DNA from 2 places in the Streptomyces sp. CA-181903 genome. Region 1 is predicted to be linked to the other one. Evidence: predicted binding sites of a transcription regulator. Region 1 holds the regulator's gene; the other holds the start of a gene.
The links. The regulator HrcA, encoded in region 1, represses chaperone genes, less so after heat shock. The targets are predictions, from matches to a motif close to TTNGCACTCNGNNNNNCNGAGTGCNAA.

Region 1 (8,680 bases):
GGAGTTCACACGTGTCGCCCTCGCTGAAGTCTTCCCCCCGGCGCGTCCGCATGGCGGTCGCCGGTGCCGCCGCCGTCGCCGTCGGCGCCGGCCTGTTCGCGACCGGCGCGGCGACCGCGGACCACTCGGTGCCCCGCTCGGACAAGGAGATCCCGAACCTCACCCTCGTCCAGGAGAAGATCAAGGCGTACTACGGCGACACGGTCGACAAGAAGGGCGAGCACTACGCCTCCCCGAAGAGCAGCTACGCCAAGCAGGTCGCCGAGATCGAGAAGAAGGCCAAGGCCCACCTCGAGGGCGTCGCGCGGAACGCGCCGCGGAAGGGCGCGAAGCCGGCCATCGTGCTGGACGTGGACGACACCACGCTGCTGACCTACAACTACGAGCTGAAGCAGGGCTTCCACTTCACGCCCGAGTCGCAGGACGCGTACCTGAAGTCGACCGACATGGCCGCCGTCTTCGGCATGCCGAAGCTGGTCAACTGGGCGCAGTCGAAGGGCATCACGGTCTTCTTCGTGACCGGCCGCGACGAGCACCAGCGCGCGTGGAGCGTGCGCAACCTGAAGAACGCCGGTTACAAGCCGGTGGCCGACCGGGCGCACTTCTTCCTGAAGGACAAGAAGAACCCGCCGTCCTACCTGAAGTGCGGCGCGAACTGCACCACGGTCGAGTACAAGTCCGGCACTCGCAAGCACATCGAGGCCCAGGGCTACCGGATCGTCGCCAACTTCGGCGACCAGTACAGCGACCTCCAGGGCGGCGCGTCGGGCCGCGAGTTCAAGCTCCCGAACCCGATGTACTACCTGCCGTAGGGCCCCTTGTTCACCGTTCCCGCTTGGGAACGGGGACGCGCGTGAGGTCCCGGGCGACGGTGAGCTCCCCGTCGAAGCCCGCCGCCCGGGCCTGCCGTTCGAAGACCTCCGGGTCCGCGTACCGCTGCGAGAAGTGCGTCAGCACCAGGTGACGCACCCCGCTCTCGGCCGCCACCCGGGCCGCCTGACCGGCCGTCAGGTGCCCGTGGTCGGCGGCCAGGGCGGCGTCCTCGTCCGTGAACGTGGACTCGATGACGAGCATGTCGCAGCCCTCCGCCAGGGCGTACACCCCGTCGCAGAGCCGGGTGTCCATCACGAACGCGAACCGCTGGCCGCGCCGCGCCTCGCTGACGTCCGCCAGCGTCACCCCGCCGAGGACTCCGTCCTTCTGGAGCCGTCCCACGTCCGGGCCGGTGATGCCGTGCTCGGCCAGCAGCGCGGGCAGCATCCGCCGCCCGTCGGGCTCCACGACCCGGTACCCGTAGGACTCGACGGGGTGGGAGAGCCGGCGCGCCTCCAGCGTGTACGACGGCGTCTCGGCCAGCACGCGGCCCTTGCCGGACACCGGCTCCTGGGCCAGCTCCACGGTCTCCCGGTAGGCGGTCGCGTAGCGCAGCCGCTCGAAGAAGCGGCGGCCGCTCGCCGGGTAGTGCGCGGTGACCGGGTGCGGCACCTGGTCCAGGTTGATCCGCTGGATCACGCCGGCGAGACCGAGCGAGTGGTCGCCGTGGAAGTGCGTGACGCAGATCCGGTTGAGGTCGTGGGCGGCCACCCCGGCCCGCACCATCTGGCGCTGCGTCCCCTCCCCCGGGTCGAAGAGCAGGCCCTCGCCGTCCCAGAGCAGGACGTAGCCGTTGTGGTTGCGGTGGCGGGTGGGCACCTGGCTGGCGGTGCCGAGGACGACGAGTTCACGTACGGACACGGTGGAGGCTCCCGTTGTGCGGTGCTGGCCGGTTCCAGCCGGTTCTGGCCGGTTCTAGCCGGGGGGCCAGTTGAGCCCACGTCCCCCGAGCACGTGCGCGTGCGCGTGGAACACGGTCTGCCCCGCCCCGGCCCCGGTGTTGAAGACGATCCGGTACCCCGAGCCGTCCACGCCCTCTCCGGCGGCCACCTCGCCCGCCTCCCGCAGTATGTCCGCGGCGATCAGCGGCTCGGCGGCGGCCAGCGACGCGGCGTCCGGGTAGTGCGCCTTGGGGATCACCAGGACGTGCGTGGGTGCCTGGGGGTTGATGTCCCGGAACGCCACGGTCGTCTCGGTCTCCCGGACGACGGTCGCGGGCACCTCCTTAGCGATGATCTTGCAGAACAGGCAGTCGGCCTGCGGTTCTCCCGCCACCGTGCACTCCCTCCGGGTCGTCGGCTGATCGTGATCGGATCGTACCGGGCGGGACTGACAACGAGGCGGGCCGCCGGCCGCGACGGGGGCGGGGACCGTCAGGCCACCAGCGCGGCGGCCGCCTCCCGCGCCTCCGCGAGCCATGCCTCGCGCTCCGCCGCCGTGGAACCCGAGACCGTCCGGAAGACCTTCCGCCGTACGTCGGTGACGCCGACGTACGGCAGCACGCAGGCGGCCCAGATCCGCTGGAGCGGATCCCCGAACTCCTCCCGCTCCCGCGCCTCCGGGGTGTCGGACGTGTTGAGCACCAGCGCCCGGCCGGCCCGGAGCAGCCCCTCGGGTTCGCCGTCCGCGTGCTCCAGCTTGTAGGCGACGCCGGGCGCGAGCACCCGCTGTATCCAGCCGACCAGCACCGCCGGGGGCATCCCCCACCAGTTGGGGTGCACGAACACCAGACCGTCCGCCCCGGCGAGCTCCGCGCGGTACCGGGCCACGAGCGCGTCGCCCGTCGCCCCGGCGTCCGTCACCGTCCCCGTCTCGTCGGCCCGCAGGAGCGGATCGAACCCCTCCGCACAGAGGTCGTGCGCGAGGACCTCACACCCGCGGGCGCTCAACTCATCGGTCACCGCTTCGAAAAGCGTGTGGTTGAAACTGCCGGGCTGGGGGTGGGCGAGGAGGGCGACGACGCGCACGGGGAACTCCCTTCAGGGGTGCGGCGCTTCCCGCGCCGCACGGTCGTGGGTGAGGAAAACCGGTTCGCCGGCGGGCGTCCGGACGCCGGGCCACGGCCGCGTCCTCGCACACCGCCCAAGGGTCACAGCGCGATTGGGCGGTATGCCAGTGCCGCGGCGACGACCTGCTCCGCCGTGGGTTCCGGGTGGGTGTGGAAGATCAGGTCGGTGATGGCCGGGTGGGGGACGTGACGCTCCAGGAGGGCGACGAGGGCGTCGTCCTCGGCTTCCGTGGCGCCGTCCGCGTCCATGACGCGCCGGACCAGTGCGACCAGTTCGTCCTCGGTCATACGGGCTCCTCTCCCCACGCCACTCCGCCGCCGGCCGGGCCTCGGGCCCGGCTCAGCTCCACCGCCCCGTCCGCCCCAGCAGCAGCGCCGTCGCCGCCGTGCCCGCCGTGGAGGTGCGGAGGACGGTGGGGCCGAGGCGGTAAGGGTGGGCGCCGGCGGCTTCGAAGGACGTCAGTTCGTCCGGGGAGACGCCGCCCTCGGGGCCGACGACGAGGACGATGTCGCCGGTCTCCGGGAGGTCGGCGGTGGCCAGGGGGGTGCTGCCCTCCTCGTGGAGGACGGCGGCGAAGGCGGCGCCGGCGAGGAGGTCGGCGACCTGGCGGGTCGTCATGAGGTCCGTGACGTCGGGGAAGCGGAGGCGGCGGGACTGCTTGCCGGCCTCTCTCGCCGTCGCCCGCCACTTGCCGAGGGACTTCAGGCCGCGGTCGCCCTTCCACTGGGTGACGCAGCGGGAGGCGGCCCAGGGGACGATCGCGTCGACGCCGGTCTCCGTCATGGTCTCGACGGCGAGTTCGCCGCGGTCGCCCTTGGGGAGGGCCTGGACGACGGTGATCCGAGGCTGGGGCAGGGGCTCGGAGCGGACGGACGTGACGGCGACGTCGAGGTGGTCCTTGCCGCTGACGGCGGCCACCGTGCCGTGCGCGCCCGTACCCCGGCCGTCCGTCAGCACGATGTCCTCGCCGACGCGCAGCCGGCGGACGGAGACGGCGTGCCGGCCCTCGGGACCGTCGAGGGGGAAGACGGTGCCGGGGAAGACGCCCGTGAGGGAGTCCTCCTCGACCAGGAAGACCGGCGCTGTCATGAGTCGCTCCCTCGGGATGGTGCTGTCAAGGACGCGCGGGCCGCGTCGAGTTCGGCGGCCAGGACCTCGACGAGGCGGGCCGCCGGGAGGTCGCGGGCCAGGCGGTGGCCCTGGCCCGCCCACAGGTTGACGGCTTGGGGGTCGCCGGCCGCGGCGGCGGCCTTGCGGAGGCCGGCCGTCAGGTAGTGGACCTGGGGGTAGGCGGCGGGGGCGTAGGGGCCGTGCTCCCGGATGAACCGGTTCACCAGGCCGCGGGCCGGGCGCCCGGAGAAGGCGCGGGTCAGCTCGGTGCCGGTGAACAGCGGGTCGGTCAGCGCCCGTTTGTGCAGCTCGCTCGCGCCGGACTCGGGGCAGGCGAGGAACGCCGTGCCGAGCTGGGCGGCACAGGCGCCCGCGGCCAGCACGGACGCTATCTGGGCGCCGCGCATCAGCCCGCCCGCGGCGACCAGCGGCAGCGGGACAGCCTCCCGGACCTCGGTGAGCAGGGCGAGCAGCCCGGCGCCGGCCCCGGCGCCGTCCAGCCGGGGATCGTCGTGGTGGGTGCCCTGGTGGCCGCCCGCCTCGACGCCCTGGACGCAGAGCGCGGCGGCACCCGCCTCGTACGCGGCCCGGGCCTCGGCGACGGAGGTGACGGTCACCGCCGTGACCGTGCCGGCCGCGGCGAGCGCCGCGAGGCCCTCGGCGGACGGGCAGCCGAAGGTGAACGAGACGACCGGGACGGGGTCGTCGAGGAGGATGGCGAGCTTGGCCTCGTACCCGTCGTCGGTGGCCCGGTCCCAGTCGCCCAGGGGCACGTCGTACCAGGTGGCCTCGCCCGCGAGTTGCTCGGCGTAGACCTCGACGGCCGCGGGGTCCGCGGCGGGCGGCTGCGGCATGAACAGGTTCACGCCGAAGGGCCGGGACGTACGGGCGCGGAGCTGCTTGATCTCCTCGTACATCGCGGCCGGCGTCTTGTAGCCGGCGGCGAGGAAGCCGAGGCCGCCGGCCTCGGAGACGGCCGCGGCGAGCGGTGGGCAGGAGCCGCCGCCCGCCATCGGGGCCTGCACGATCGGGTGCCGGAACAGGCCGGTCAGCGCGGTGTCCCCAACGGGTGCCCCTACGGATTCCCCAACGGATTCATAGGCCATGACCACATCGTGTCACGCCGTCGGAACCGCGCCGAACGGAACCCGGGCCGCGCCGGAACGGAACCACGGACGCGCCGAACGGACCACGGGGCACGCCGGACGGACGGACCGCGCCGACGGATCGCGGGCCGCGCCGGACGGAGCCGGGGCCGCCCCGGACCGGATCCGGGCGCCCCCGGATCCGTCCGTTCCGCCGGTACCCGGCGAGCCGCTGCCCCGGCGCCGCCTCAGCGTCGTCTCAGCGCCGTTTCTGCACCGCCTCAGCGCCCGTTGAACGCGTCCTTCAGCCGCGAGAACAGCCCCTGCTGCCCCGGCTTGAACTCGCCCGTCGGCCGCTCCTCGCCACGGATCTTGGCGAGCTGCCGGAGCAGCTCCTCCTGCTGCGCGTCGAGCTTGCCGGGCGTCAGCACCTCGACGTGCACGATGAGATCGCCACGCCCGCCGCCGCGCAGGTGCGTGACGCCGCGCTGGTGCAGCGGGATGGCCTGGCCGGACTGGGTGCCGGGCCGGATGTCGATCTCCTCCATGCCGTCCAGCGTCTCCAGCGGCACCTTGGTGCCCAGCGCCGCCGCGGTCATCGGGATGGTGACCGTGCAGTGCAGGTCGTCGCCGCGCCGCTGGAAGACCGGGTGCGGCTTCTCGTGGATCTCGACGTAGAGGTCGCCGGCCGGGCCGCCGCCGGGGCCGACCTCGCCCTCGCCCGCGAGCTGGATGCGGGTGCCGTTGTCGACACCGGCGGGGATCTTGACCGTCAGCGTGCGGCGCGACCGGACGCGGCCGTCGCCGGCGCACTCCGGGCACGGGGTCGGCACGACCGTGCCGAAGCCCTGGCACTGCGGGCACGGGCGGGAGGTCATGACCTGGCCCAGGAACGAGCGGGTGACCTGCGAGACCTCACCGCGGCCGCGGCACATGTCACAGGTCTGCGCGGACGTGCCGGGGGCGGCGCCCTCGCCGCTGCACGTGGTGCAGACGACGGCCGTGTCGACCTGGATCTCCTTGGTCGTGCCGAACGTCGCCTCGTCCAGGTCGACTTCCAGCCGGATCATCGCGTCCTGGCCGCGGCGGGTGCGCGAGCGCGGGCCGCGCTGCGACGCCTGGCCGAAGAAGGCGTCCATGATGTCGGAGAAGTTGCCGAACCCGGCACCGAAGCCGCCGGCGCCACCGCCGCCGCCCGAGGACGAGAGCGGGTCGCCGCCGAGGTCGTAGACCTGCTTCTTCTGCGGGTCCGAGAGCACCTCGTAAGCGGCGTTGATCTCCTTGAACCGCTCCTGCGTCTTGGGGTCCGGATTGACGTCCGGGTGCAGCTCGCGGGCGAGGCGGCGGAATGCCTTCTTGATCTCGTCCTGCGAGGCATCGCGCCGTACGCCCAGGACCGCGTAGTAGTCCGTGGCCACTTACGACTCCGCCAGGATCTGTCCGACGTAACGTGCCACTGCGCGTACCGCTCCCATCGTTCCGGGGTAATCCATGCGGGTCGGTCCGACCACGCCGAGTTTGGCGACGGCTTCGTCGCCCGAACCGTAGCCGACGGCGACGACGGATGTGGAGTTCAGGCCCTCGTGGGCGTTCTCATGACCGATGCGGACGGTCATGCCCGAGTCCGTGGCCTCGCCGAGCAGCTTGAGGAGGACGACCTGCTCCTCCAACGCCTCCAGCACGGGCCGGATCGTCAGCGGGAAGTCATGACCGAAACGGGTGAGATTGGCGGTGCCGCCGATCATCAGCCGCTCCTCGGTCTCCTCGACCAGGGTCTCCAGGAGAACGGCCAGGACCGTCGAAACGGTTCCCCGATCGTCCTGCTCGAAGGAATCGGGGAGATCCTGCACCAACTGCGGCACGTCCGTGAACCGGCGGCCCACGACGCGGCTGTTGAGCCGCGCCCGCAGATCCGCGAGCGCCACCTCGCCGACCGGCGCCGGGCAGTCGACCATCCGCTGCTCAACCCGCCCGGTGTCCGTGATCAGCACCAGCATCACCCGCGCGGGAGCGAGCGGCAGCAGCTCCACGTGCCGGACGGTCGACCGGGTCAGCGACGGGTACTGCACGACCGCCACCTGCCGGGTGAGCTGCGCCAGCAGCCGCACCGTGCGGGCCACCACGTCGTCCAGGTCGACCGCGCCGTCCAGGAAGTTCTGGATCGCGCGCCGCTCCGCGGAGGACAGCGGCTTGACGCCCGCCAGCCGGTCGACGAAGAGGCGGTAGCCCTTGTCGGTCGGGATCCGGCCGGCGCTGGTGTGGGGCTGGGCGATGAAGCCCTCCTCCTCCAGCACCGCCATGTCGTTGCGCACCGTCGCCGGGGACACACCGAGGTGGTGACGCTCGGTGAGGGCCTTGGAGCCGACGGGCTCCTCGGTGCCCACGTAGTCCTGGACGATGGCACGCAGGACCTTGAGCCTGCGTTCGCTCAGCATCCGCGCACACCTCCAGTCCAGCGGGTCCAGCCGTCTCGCGGGGTTCTCCCCGGGTCCTACCCGGGTCTCCTGCCTGGCACTCAAAGGTCACGAGTGCCAAACCCCACACGTCAGTGTACGGCGGTCCACCACGGCCACGGCAAGGCAGTCGCGCTCCGTATCCGATCCGCGTCCGATCCGCGTGCGCCGCCGGACGGGTCACCGTACCGCGCGCGCGTTAGGTTCCCGGCATGGGAAACCACGGAGGAACGGACCAGGAGCAGCACAGGGGGGCGCGCTGGGAACGGCTCGCGCCGGGGGTGGCCCGGCGCAGGCTGCCGGGCTGGGACGCGACGACGGGGGCGGTCGCCGGGGCGTCGGGCGTCCTGGTCGTGGACACGGGCTCGACGCTCCGTGAGGGCGCGGAGATCGAGCGGGAGGTACGGGAGCTCTTCGGGCGGCCCGTGACGCACATCGCACTCACGCATGGTCACTTCGACCACGTCTTCGGCACCGCCGCGTTCGCGGACGCGGCGGTGTACGGGGCGGCGGGGCTCGCGGGCCGGCTCGTCCCCGCGGAGCTGCGCGAGGACGCGGTCCGGTACGGGATGGACGCGCGCGACGCCGCCGAGGCGGCGGCCCGGCTGGTGGCCCCGGCCCACGAGGTCGCCGACGAGTCGGAACTCGACCTGGGCGGCGGGCGCCGGGTCCGGCTCGTCTCGCTCGGAGCCGCCCACAGCGCCCATGACCTGGCCGTCCTGGTGCCGGGCGACGGCGGCGCCCCGGACGTCGTCTTCTGCGGCGACCTGGTCGAGGAGTCCGGCGAGCCGCAGGCCGGCCCCGACGCCACCCCGGCCGCCTGGCCGGCGGCGCTAGACCGGCTGCTCGCCCTCGGCGGGCCGGACGCGGTGTACGTGCCGGGGCACGGCGCGGCGGTCGACGCCCGGTTTGTCCGTGAGCAACGCAACGCGCTGGCACGCCGCTTCGGCGTGTCGTAGGCCGGAAGGGCGGGTTTTTCCTATCGTCTGCGCGTGCGCAGCAGACAGTACGACCCCGACCTGACGCCTCCCTGGAAGCGGAGCGTCCCCGTCCCGGAGGTGCCGGCCGAGCCGGACCTGGTGGTGGAGGAGGTCACAACCGGCTTCTGCGGGGCGGTCGTCCGCTGCGAGAAGACCGCGCAGGGGCCGAC
Region 2 (8,680 bases), 800 kb from region 1:
GCCACCACCGGAGACGATGCCCTCCTCGACCGCGGCGCGGGTCGCGGAGATGGCGTCCTCCAGACGGTGCTTCTTCTCCTTGAGCTCGACCTCGGTGGCCGCGCCGACGCGGATGACGCACACGCCGCCGGCGAGCTTGGCGAGGCGCTCCTGGAGCTTCTCGCGGTCCCAGTCCGAGTCGGTGGTCTCGATCTCGGCCTTGATCTGGGCCACGCGGCCGGCGACCTCGTCCGAGTTGCCGCCGCCGTCGACGATGGTGGTGTCGTCCTTGGTGATGGTCACGCGGCGGGCGGAGCCGAGCACGTCCAGGCCGACCTGGTCGAGCTTGAGGCCGACCTCCTCGGCGACGACGGTGGCACCGGTGAGGGTGGCCATGTCGCCCAGCATCGCCTTGCGGCGGTCGCCGAAGCCGGGGGCCTTGACGGCGACGGCGTTGAACGTGCCGCGGATCTTGTTGACGACGAGGGTGGAGAGGGCCTCGCCCTCGACGTCCTCGGCGATGATCAGCAGCGGCTTGGAGCCACCGGCCTGGATGACCTTCTCCAGCAGCGGGAGCAGGTCGGCGATGGCGGAGATCTTGCCCTGGTGGATCAGGATGTACGGGTCGTCGAGGACGGCCTCCATACGCTCCTGGTCGGTGACCATGTAGGGCGAGAGGTAGCCCTTGTCGAAGGCCATGCCCTCGGTGAAGTCGAGCTCCAGGCCGAAGGTGTTGGACTCCTCGACGGTGATGACGCCGTCCTTGCCGACCTTGTCCATCGCCTCGGCGATGAGCTCGCCGACCTGCTTGTCCTGGGCGGACAGCGCGGCCACGGCGGCGATGTCGGACTTGGAGTCGATCGGACGCGAGGTCGCGAGCAGCTCGTCGGAGACGGCCTTGACCGCGGCGTCGATGCCCTTCTTCAGGGCGGCCGGGGAGGCGCCGGCGGCGACGTTGCGCAGACCCTCGCGGACCAGCGCCTGGGCCAGCACGGTCGCGGTGGTGGTGCCGTCACCCGCGATGTCGTTGGTCTTGGTCGCCACCTCCTTGACGAGCTGGGCGCCCAGGTTCTCGTACGCGTCCTCCAGCTCGACCTCGCGCGCGATGGTGACGCCGTCGTTGGTGATGGTGGGGGCGCCGAACTTCTTGTCGATGACGACGTTGCGGCCCTTGGGGCCGATCGTCACCTTGACCGTGTCGGCAAGCTTGTTGACGCCGCGCTCGAGGGCGCGACGGGCGTCCTCGTCGAACTTCAGGGTCTTCGCCATGGGTTACGTATCCTTCGCCGTGTCTCTCAAACGAACTGCGCCCCCGGCGCCCGGTTGTTGGACGCGGGTACCAGGGGCACAGAACAAAAGCCTCGAGAATTCGAAAGCTTCGGGGTGAACTACTTCTCGATGATCGCGAGCACGTCGCGGGCCGAGAGGACGAGGTACTCGTCGCCGTTGTACTTCACCTCGGTGCCGCCGTACTTGCTGTAGAGCACGACGTCGCCGACCTTGACGTCGAGCGGCAGGCGCTCGCCGTTCTCGAATCGGCCCGGGCCCACGGCGAGGACGGCGCCCTCCTGGGGCTTCTCCTTCGCGGTGTCCGGGATGACCAGGCCAGAGGCCGTGGTCTGCTCGGCGTCCAGCGGCTGGACCACAATGCGGTCCTCAAGCGGCTTGATGGCAACCTTGGAGCTGGCGGTCGTCACGATCCGACCTCCCCCTTCGGAGATCTCACGGGGTCAATTGTCTGAGGTGGCGACCAGGTGGATCCGTCGTCGCGGGTGCCGGACCTGCCCGTCGCTGTGTTTGGCACTCGCCGGTGGAGAGTGCCAACGGAGCCGAGACTATGACGCGCTTAGCACTCGGTCAAGCGGAGTGCCAATTTGCGGGCGCGCGCCGGGGGCTTCCGGGCGCGTCGCGCGCCCCTTGGGGCGGGTGTCGGACCGCTGTCAGACGTAGTCCTCCAGCCGCGCCACGGTGAACCCCTGCCGCTGGACGCTGCGCACCATGTTGGCGACCATCCGCGTCATGGTCGTGCCCTTGAGCTCGGCGGGACCGCGGAAATGCGCGAGCACGATGTCGCCGGGACGAAGCTTCCCCGCTTCGGCGTACCTCATGTCATTGATCTGCATGGTGGCCTCCCACAGCACGACGGCCTTGATCCCGCAGGAGCCGGCCGCCGCCAGGGTGGCGTCGTTGTAGTTGCCGTACGGCGGACGGAACAGCTCCGGCCGCTTGCCGAACCGCTTCTTCAGCGTCTCCTGCTGCCCGCAGATCTCCCGCTTCTGCGCCTCGGGGGAGAGGGTGCGCAGGTTGGGGTGGGTGAGCGTGTGGTTGTGCACGCCGTTGCCCAGGGCGCGCAGCTCGTCGAAGTAGCCGTAGCCGCGCCCGGCGCGCGCCGCGCTGTCCGTCAGGAACATGCTGAACGGCAGCTTGAGGTCCTTGGCCATGCGCAGGAACGCCGGGTCCTTCTCGGCGCCGTCGTCGAAGGTCAGGAAGACGACCTTGTCCTTGGTCGGCACCCGCCGGACGATCTGCGGCGTTCCGCCCTTGTGCTGCTCGGTGAGCCGGGTGGCGGGCGGGGCCGGAGGCGGGGCGAGCGGCTTGTCGAGCCCCCAGCGGCGGTACGCGGCGGGGTCGGGGGCGGGGGGCTCCGCTTCTCCTTGGGCTGCTCCGCGGCCTTCGCGGTGCCGGTGGCCGTCCCGCCGCTCCCGTCCTTCCTGCCGTCCGACCCGGAGGAGCACCCGGAGAGCAGCAGGGCGGCGGCGCAGAGCGGGACGAGGGAGAGGCGGGCGGAGCTGCGGAGGCGGCTGCGTATGCGGCGTATTCGGCTGCGGTTTCGGCTGCTGTTTCGGCCGGTTCCAGGCGGAGTCACAAGAACGATTCTTGTTCATTCATTCGAGTGATCGCACTGCGGAGGGGGCGGGGTGAGTGGTGCACGAGAATGGAACCGTGCCCGCCCCGAACACCGATACCAGCGCCCCCGCCGCCGTCGACGGCTTCACCGCCCTCCTCACCGACGAGGGCCGGCGGCTCCTGGAGGAGCTGCGCGACCACGACCCGGCCCGGGAGCTGGCCGTCGCGACCCGGCTGCGCCGCGACCACCCCGCCGACCTGGTCTCCGCCGCCCTCGGGCAGGCGCGGCTGCGGCAGCGGGCGGTGGCGAAGTTCGGTACCGAGGACGCGTACCGCATGTACTTCACGCCGAACGGCGTCGAACAGGCCACCCGCGCCTCCGTCGCCACCTACCGGGCCCGCCGCTTCGCGGACCTCGGCGTACGCCGCCTGGCCGACCTGTGCTGCGGCATCGGCGGCGACGCCATCGCCCTGGCCCGGGCCGGCGTCTCCGTCCTCGCCGTCGACCGTGACCCGCTGACCTGCGCCGTGGCCCGCGCCAACGCGGCGGCCCTGGGCCTGTCGGACCTGATCGAGGTGCGCTGCGCGGACGTGGCCGAGGTCGGGGTCTCCGGGTACGACGCGGTCTTCGTCGACCCGGCGCGGCGCGGCGGCCGGGGCCGCATCTTCGACCCCGAGGCGTACTCCCCTCCCCTGTCCTGGGCCGTCGAGACGGCCCGCACGGCCCCGCACACCGCCCTGAAGATCGCTCCGGGCGTCCCGCACGAGGCGATCCCCGAGGACGCCGAGGCGGAGTGGATCTCGGACGGCGGCGACGTGAAGGAAGCCGTCCTGTGGTTCGGCACCACCCCGGGCACCCGCCGCGCGACCCTCCTCCCGTCCGGCACCACCCTGACCGGCACCGGCCTCCCCGACCCCGCCGTCCGCCCGGTCGGCCGCTACCTCTACGAACCGGACGGCGCCGTCATCCGCGCCCACCTCGTCGCGGACGTCGCGGCCGACGTCGCGGGCGGCCTGATCGACGAGACGATCGCCTACGTCACCTCCGACGAGCTCCACCCCACCCCCTACGCCTCCGCGTACGAGATCACCGACGTCCTCCCCTTCAACCTCAAGAAGCTCAAGGCCCTCGTCCGCGAGCGCGGCATCGGCGTGGCCGTCATCAAGAAGCGGGGCTCGGCGGTGGAGCCGGAGGAACTGCGCAAGAAGCTGAAGCTCGAAGGAGTGAACTCTTGTGTGATCGTCCTTACGCGGGTGGCGGGGCCCCGACGATGCTGCTGGGGCAGGAGATCCGGGCGTAGCACCGGCCGTGGGCGGCCGGCCGACGAGGACCAGGAAGGGCGGCGATGGACACCCATCCCCTCACCGAGCCGGTGGTGGACGAGCCGCGTGGGCAAGGCCCCGGTGAACAGGACCCCGTCGATCTGCTGATCGCGTTCGAGGAGGCGTCCGAGGCGCCGATCCGGCCGGAGTACCTGGAGGGGACGGTGATCGTGCCACCGCCGCCGGACTACGGCCACGGCAAGGCACGGCTCACGCTCTCCCACTGGTTGTACTCGGCCGGGGTCCGGTGGGCGGGCACGGGAATGGGCTTCCGCGACGGCGGGGACGGCGACGGCGGGACCCGCACCCTGGTCATCCCCGACTTCTACGTTCTGAGGCACCCGCCCACCGAGCAGGACGAGGCGCACTACAAGGCCCACAGGGGCTGGTACCCGATGCACCTGCTCGCCCTCGTCGGCGAGGTGACGTCCGACCACCACGAGACGGACACCGGGCCCAAGTACCGCGGTTACGCCGCCGCGGAGATCCCGGTCTACGTGCTCGTCAACCGGGAGGACGGGCGGGTGTACGTCCACTCCGAGCCCGGCGAGGACCCCCGGCGCCCGGGCCGGAGCCGCTATCGGACCACCACGAGCACCGAGTTCGGCGGCACGCTCACGCTCCCCGGCCCCTATCCCCCGCTGGACACCTCCGTCCTGCTTCCCGCACTGTGACGCGAGACCCGGAAGGGCCACCCGGGCCCCCGGCGGAACGGAGGCGCCGTGCGTAAGACCCCTCGCCCGTCCCGCCCCGTCGACCACGAACCCGTCGACCACGAGCTCGTCGACCACGAGCTCGTCGACCACGAGCTCGTCGAGGCGGCCGCCCGCGTCGTCCGGGAGCACGCCTCCGGCGAGGAGCACACCGTGGCCGCCGCGGGCCGTACGGACGACGGGCGTGTCGTCACCGCCCTGAACGTCCACCACTTCACCGGCGGCCCCTGCGCCGAGCTCGTCGTGATCGGCGCCGCGGCGGCCCAGGGCGCCCGCTCCCTGACGGCGATCGTCGCCGTGGGCGGGGACGGCCGTGACATCCTCCCGCCGTGCGGCCGGTGCCGGCAGGTGCTGCTCGACTGCTACCCGGCCGTCGAGGTGATCGTCGACGACGGACGGCCGCGGTCCGTCCCGGTCACCGACCTCCTCCCCGGCGCGTACGTCAACGCGGAACACCAGTAGCGGCCTCAACAGCCGTAGCGGCCCATGCCGTTGCGGCCACTCGCCCCCGATCCCTGGAGTCGACCCGCTCGCCTGATACAGCAGAGGTGCCCGTATCCGCAGGGGGTTCCGGGATGGGTGTCGTCCTGCCCGACAGGCCGGCCTTCGTCCTCGACCTGATCGGCGTCTCCTGGCCGAACGTCGACGAGGACGACTACCGGGGCCCGCCGCACAGCGCGAAAGTCTGCCTGGCTTCCGCCGGACCGGCGGACCTACCGGAAGGACCGGTACTGAGAGGCACGTGACCGGCCGTCGGTGGCAGGCCCTCACCGCCAGAGCCGGGGCCGCCGGCACCGCGTCCCGACGCAGACGGTCACGGGTTCCGCGACCGCCACCGCGCCGCCTTCGCCCGGGCCTCCTCCAGCGTCAGGCCGGCGACCTGCGCCAGCGGGACGTCCTTCAGCGGGCAGTCCGCGTAGTGGGCGTCCCGTTCGCTCGGGGCGGCGTCGCACGCGGGGCACTGGCGTGGGGGCATGGTGCTCCTTGTCGGTGGGTCGGTCGTATTCCGGCGGGCCGACAGGCCGTCGCTCTCAGCCGCTCTCAGCGCCGCGGTACGGCGCGCAGGGAGCGCAGCGCCCAGCCCAGGAGCACGGCCGCAACCGGGGCGGCCGTCGTCGCCGCGGCGCACCAGCGCCACGCGGGCGCCGCCGCGTGTGCCGGCGGGGCCAAGGCCAGGCTGCTGCCCGCGGCCAGGCACAGGAGTCCGGCCGAGTAGCAGAAGTCCGCCCGGCCGGCCAGCCTGGCCCACGTGGCGTAGTGCTCCCGCTGGTCCTGGATCAGCTCCACGTGCCGGTCGTCGGGCATCTCCGACAGCGGGCCCCACCACGCCTCGACGTCGCCGCGCGAGTAGAGGTACTGGCGGGAGCGGACTCCCCAGACCACCGCCATGACCATGAAGAGCGCGGTCAGGGCGAGGGCGAACAGCGTGGGGTCCGGCCAGCGGAACTTCTCCCGGTCCGTGATGACGAGGCCCAGCAGCGTGATGCCCGCGCCGCCCAGGAGGGGTGCCGCGGTCGTGTACTGCCCCTCGCGCGCGGCCGACCAGCCCAGTGGCGCGGGCTTGCGCCAGGAAGGATTCACGCTGCCCCCTCGACACCCGGAAAAGGTACAGCGCGGCGGCTCGGGGCGGAATGCCGCGAACCGGCCACCGGGAGCGGGCCGTTGGCGCGGCGGGCGCGTGAGTGCGTGACGCGCCCGCCGCGGGCGGGCGCTAGGCGTCGTACAGGTTCTGCTTGCTCAACTCGTGCACGTGGTCGTGGGAGTGGGAGTGAGCGTGACCGTGCCCGTGCTCGTGCGAATGGCCATGGTCGTGTTCGGCCGTCTCCTCGTGCGTGCTCGGGATGTGCGGCTCCGTCACCGGCAGGGACGAGTCCGCCGGGAGGTCCCAGGAGGAGGCGGCGCGGCCTCGGGCGACCATTTCGGCGCCGAGGGCCGCGACCATCGCGCCGTTGTCGGTGCAGAGCTTGGGGCGGGGGACGCGCAGGGTGATGCCGGCGTCCTCGCAGCGGCGTTCGGCCATGGCGCGCAGGCGGGTGTTCGCGGCGACGCCGCCGCCGATCATCAGGTGGTCGACGCCGTGGTCCTTGCAGGCGCGGACGGCCTTGCGGGTGAGGACGTCCACCACGGCCTCCTGGAAGGAGGCGGCGACGTCCGCCACCGGCACCGTCTCGCCCGCCGCGCGCTTCGCCTCGATCCAGCGGGCGACGGCGGTCTTGAGGCCGGAGAAGGAGAAGTCGTAGATCGGGTCGCGGGGACCGGTGAGGCCGCGGGGGAAGCGGATGGCCTCGGGGTCGCCCTCGCGGGCGTAGCGGTCGATGACCGGGCCGCCCGGGAAGCCCAGGTTGAGCACGCGGGCCACCTTGTCGAACGCCTCACCCGCCGCGTCGTCGATGGTCGAGCCGAGGGGGCGGACGTCGGAGGTGATGTCCGGGGCGAGGAGGAGGGACGAGTGGCCGCCGCTGACCAGCAGGGCCATCGTCGGCTCGGGCAGGGCACCGTGCTCCAGCTGGTCGACGCAGATGTGCGACGCGAGGTGGTTGACGCCGTAGAGCGGCTTGCCGAGGGCGTACGCGTACGCCTTCGCCGCCGAGACGCCGACGAGGAGGGCGCCCGCGAGGCCGGGGCCCGCGGTGACGGCGATGCCGTCGAGGTCCTTGGCGGAGACGCCGGCCTCCTTCAGCGCCCGCTGGATGGTGGGGACCATCGCCTCCAGGTGGGCCCTGGAGGCCACCTCGGGGACGACGCCGCCGAACCGCGCGTGCTCGTCCACGCTGGAGGCGACCGCGTCGGCGAGCAGGGTGTGACCGCGGACGATGCCGACGCCCGTCTCGTCGCACGAGGTCTCGATGCCGAGGACGAGTGGTTCGTCAGTCAGTGGAGCCATGGGTCATTCCCTCTTGCACAGCGTTGATGTCCGCGGCGGGGCCGCCGTCGGATTCCGTGGGCAGGCGCATCACGAGCGCGTCGACGTTGCCCGGCTGGTAGTAGCCGCGCCGGATGCCGACGGGCTCGAAGCCGAAGCGCTCGTACAGGCGCTGGGCGCGGGTGTTGTCCACCCGGACCTCCAGGAGCACCTCGCGGCACTCGAAGGCGGTGGCGGCGGCGAGCAGTTCGCGGAGCAGCCGGGTGCCGAGGCCGGTGCTCCAGTGGTCGGTGGCGACGGCGATGGTCTGCACGTCGCCCGTGCCGTCGACGGCGGCGAGGCCCGCGTAGCCGACGACGCGACGGGCGGCGCCCGCGGCGGCGTCCTCGGCGGTGCCCTCCGGGACGTTCCCCGCGGCGTTCCCCGCCGCGTCCCCCACGGCGCCCGCTGCGACGTTCTCCGCGACGAGGTAGCGGCGGTTGGCGTTCGCGCCGCGCGCGTGTGCCAGTTCGGACCAGAACAGCCCCTTGGACCAGGCGTCCTGGGGAAACAGCGCGCGTTCCAGCTCCAGCACGGCCGGGATGTCCCACCAGCGCATCTCACGGACGCGCACGGTCTCCGCCCCGGGGTCCGAGGGGCCCGCCGACGGGCTCGCTGAAGGGCTCACTTCGGTGTGACCACCTTGTAGTTGGCCGGCACCTGGGCGTCGGGGCGGCGCAGGTACAGCGGCTGGACGGGCAGGAACCCGGCGTCCGGACCCTCCGTGCGCAGCTTCTCCGCGGCGAGCGCGGCCAGCGCCGCCGCCGACTGGTGCTGCGGCAGGTCGGCCCGGACGTCCGTGAAGGCGTCGGCGTACAGGACGGCTCCCGCGCCGACGGCCGTCAGCCCGGCCAGCGGCTCCGTCAGCTCGGCGGGCCGGTCGACGGCGGGCTCGGTGACGCGGGTCCGGGCGTCG

Region 2: the regulator HrcA is predicted to act here: its motif matches at 1,826-1,852, upstream of groES (co-chaperone GroES).

Annotation. Positions count from the first base shown of each region.
Region 1 covers NZ_JBNJLY010000001.1:2,518,226-2,526,905, forward strand. The annotation lists gene ACQEVS_RS11280 (HAD family acid phosphatase) at 51-812, shown strand; gene ACQEVS_RS11285 (ribonuclease Z) at 823-1,734, opposite strand; gene ACQEVS_RS11290 (histidine triad nucleotide-binding protein) at 1,789-2,148, opposite strand; gene ACQEVS_RS11295 (NAD(P)H-dependent oxidoreductase) at 2,247-2,840, opposite strand; gene ACQEVS_RS11300 (bacteriocin immunity protein) at 2,963-3,169, opposite strand; gene ACQEVS_RS11305 (16S rRNA (uracil(1498)-N(3))-methyltransferase) at 3,222-3,971, opposite strand; gene ACQEVS_RS11310 (nitronate monooxygenase) at 3,968-5,005, opposite strand; gene dnaJ (molecular chaperone DnaJ) at 5,359-6,495, opposite strand; gene hrcA (heat-inducible transcriptional repressor HrcA) at 6,496-7,512, opposite strand; gene ACQEVS_RS11325 (MBL fold metallo-hydrolase) at 7,743-8,489, shown strand; partial or broken gene ACQEVS_RS11330 (DUF3097 domain-containing protein) at 8,613-8,680, shown strand, end outside.
Region 2 covers NZ_JBNJLY010000001.1:3,314,319-3,322,998, forward strand. The annotation lists gene groL (chaperonin GroEL) at 1-1,248, opposite strand, end outside; gene groES (co-chaperone GroES) at 1,368-1,676, opposite strand; gene ACQEVS_RS14660 (polysaccharide deacetylase family protein) at 1,920-2,714, opposite strand; partial or broken gene ACQEVS_RS14665 (THUMP-like domain-containing protein) at 2,923-4,127, shown strand; gene ACQEVS_RS14670 (Uma2 family endonuclease) at 4,173-4,823, shown strand; gene ACQEVS_RS14675 (cytidine deaminase family protein) at 4,872-5,324, shown strand; gene ACQEVS_RS14680 (hypothetical protein) at 5,438-5,608, shown strand; gene ACQEVS_RS14685 (hypothetical protein) at 5,677-5,838, opposite strand; gene ACQEVS_RS14690 (hypothetical protein) at 5,904-6,443, opposite strand; gene tsaD (tRNA (adenosine(37)-N6)-threonylcarbamoyltransferase complex transferase subunit TsaD) at 6,574-7,746, opposite strand; gene rimI (ribosomal protein S18-alanine N-acetyltransferase) at 7,730-8,392, opposite strand; gene tsaB (tRNA (adenosine(37)-N6)-threonylcarbamoyltransferase complex dimerization subunit type 1 TsaB) at 8,389-8,680, opposite strand, start outside.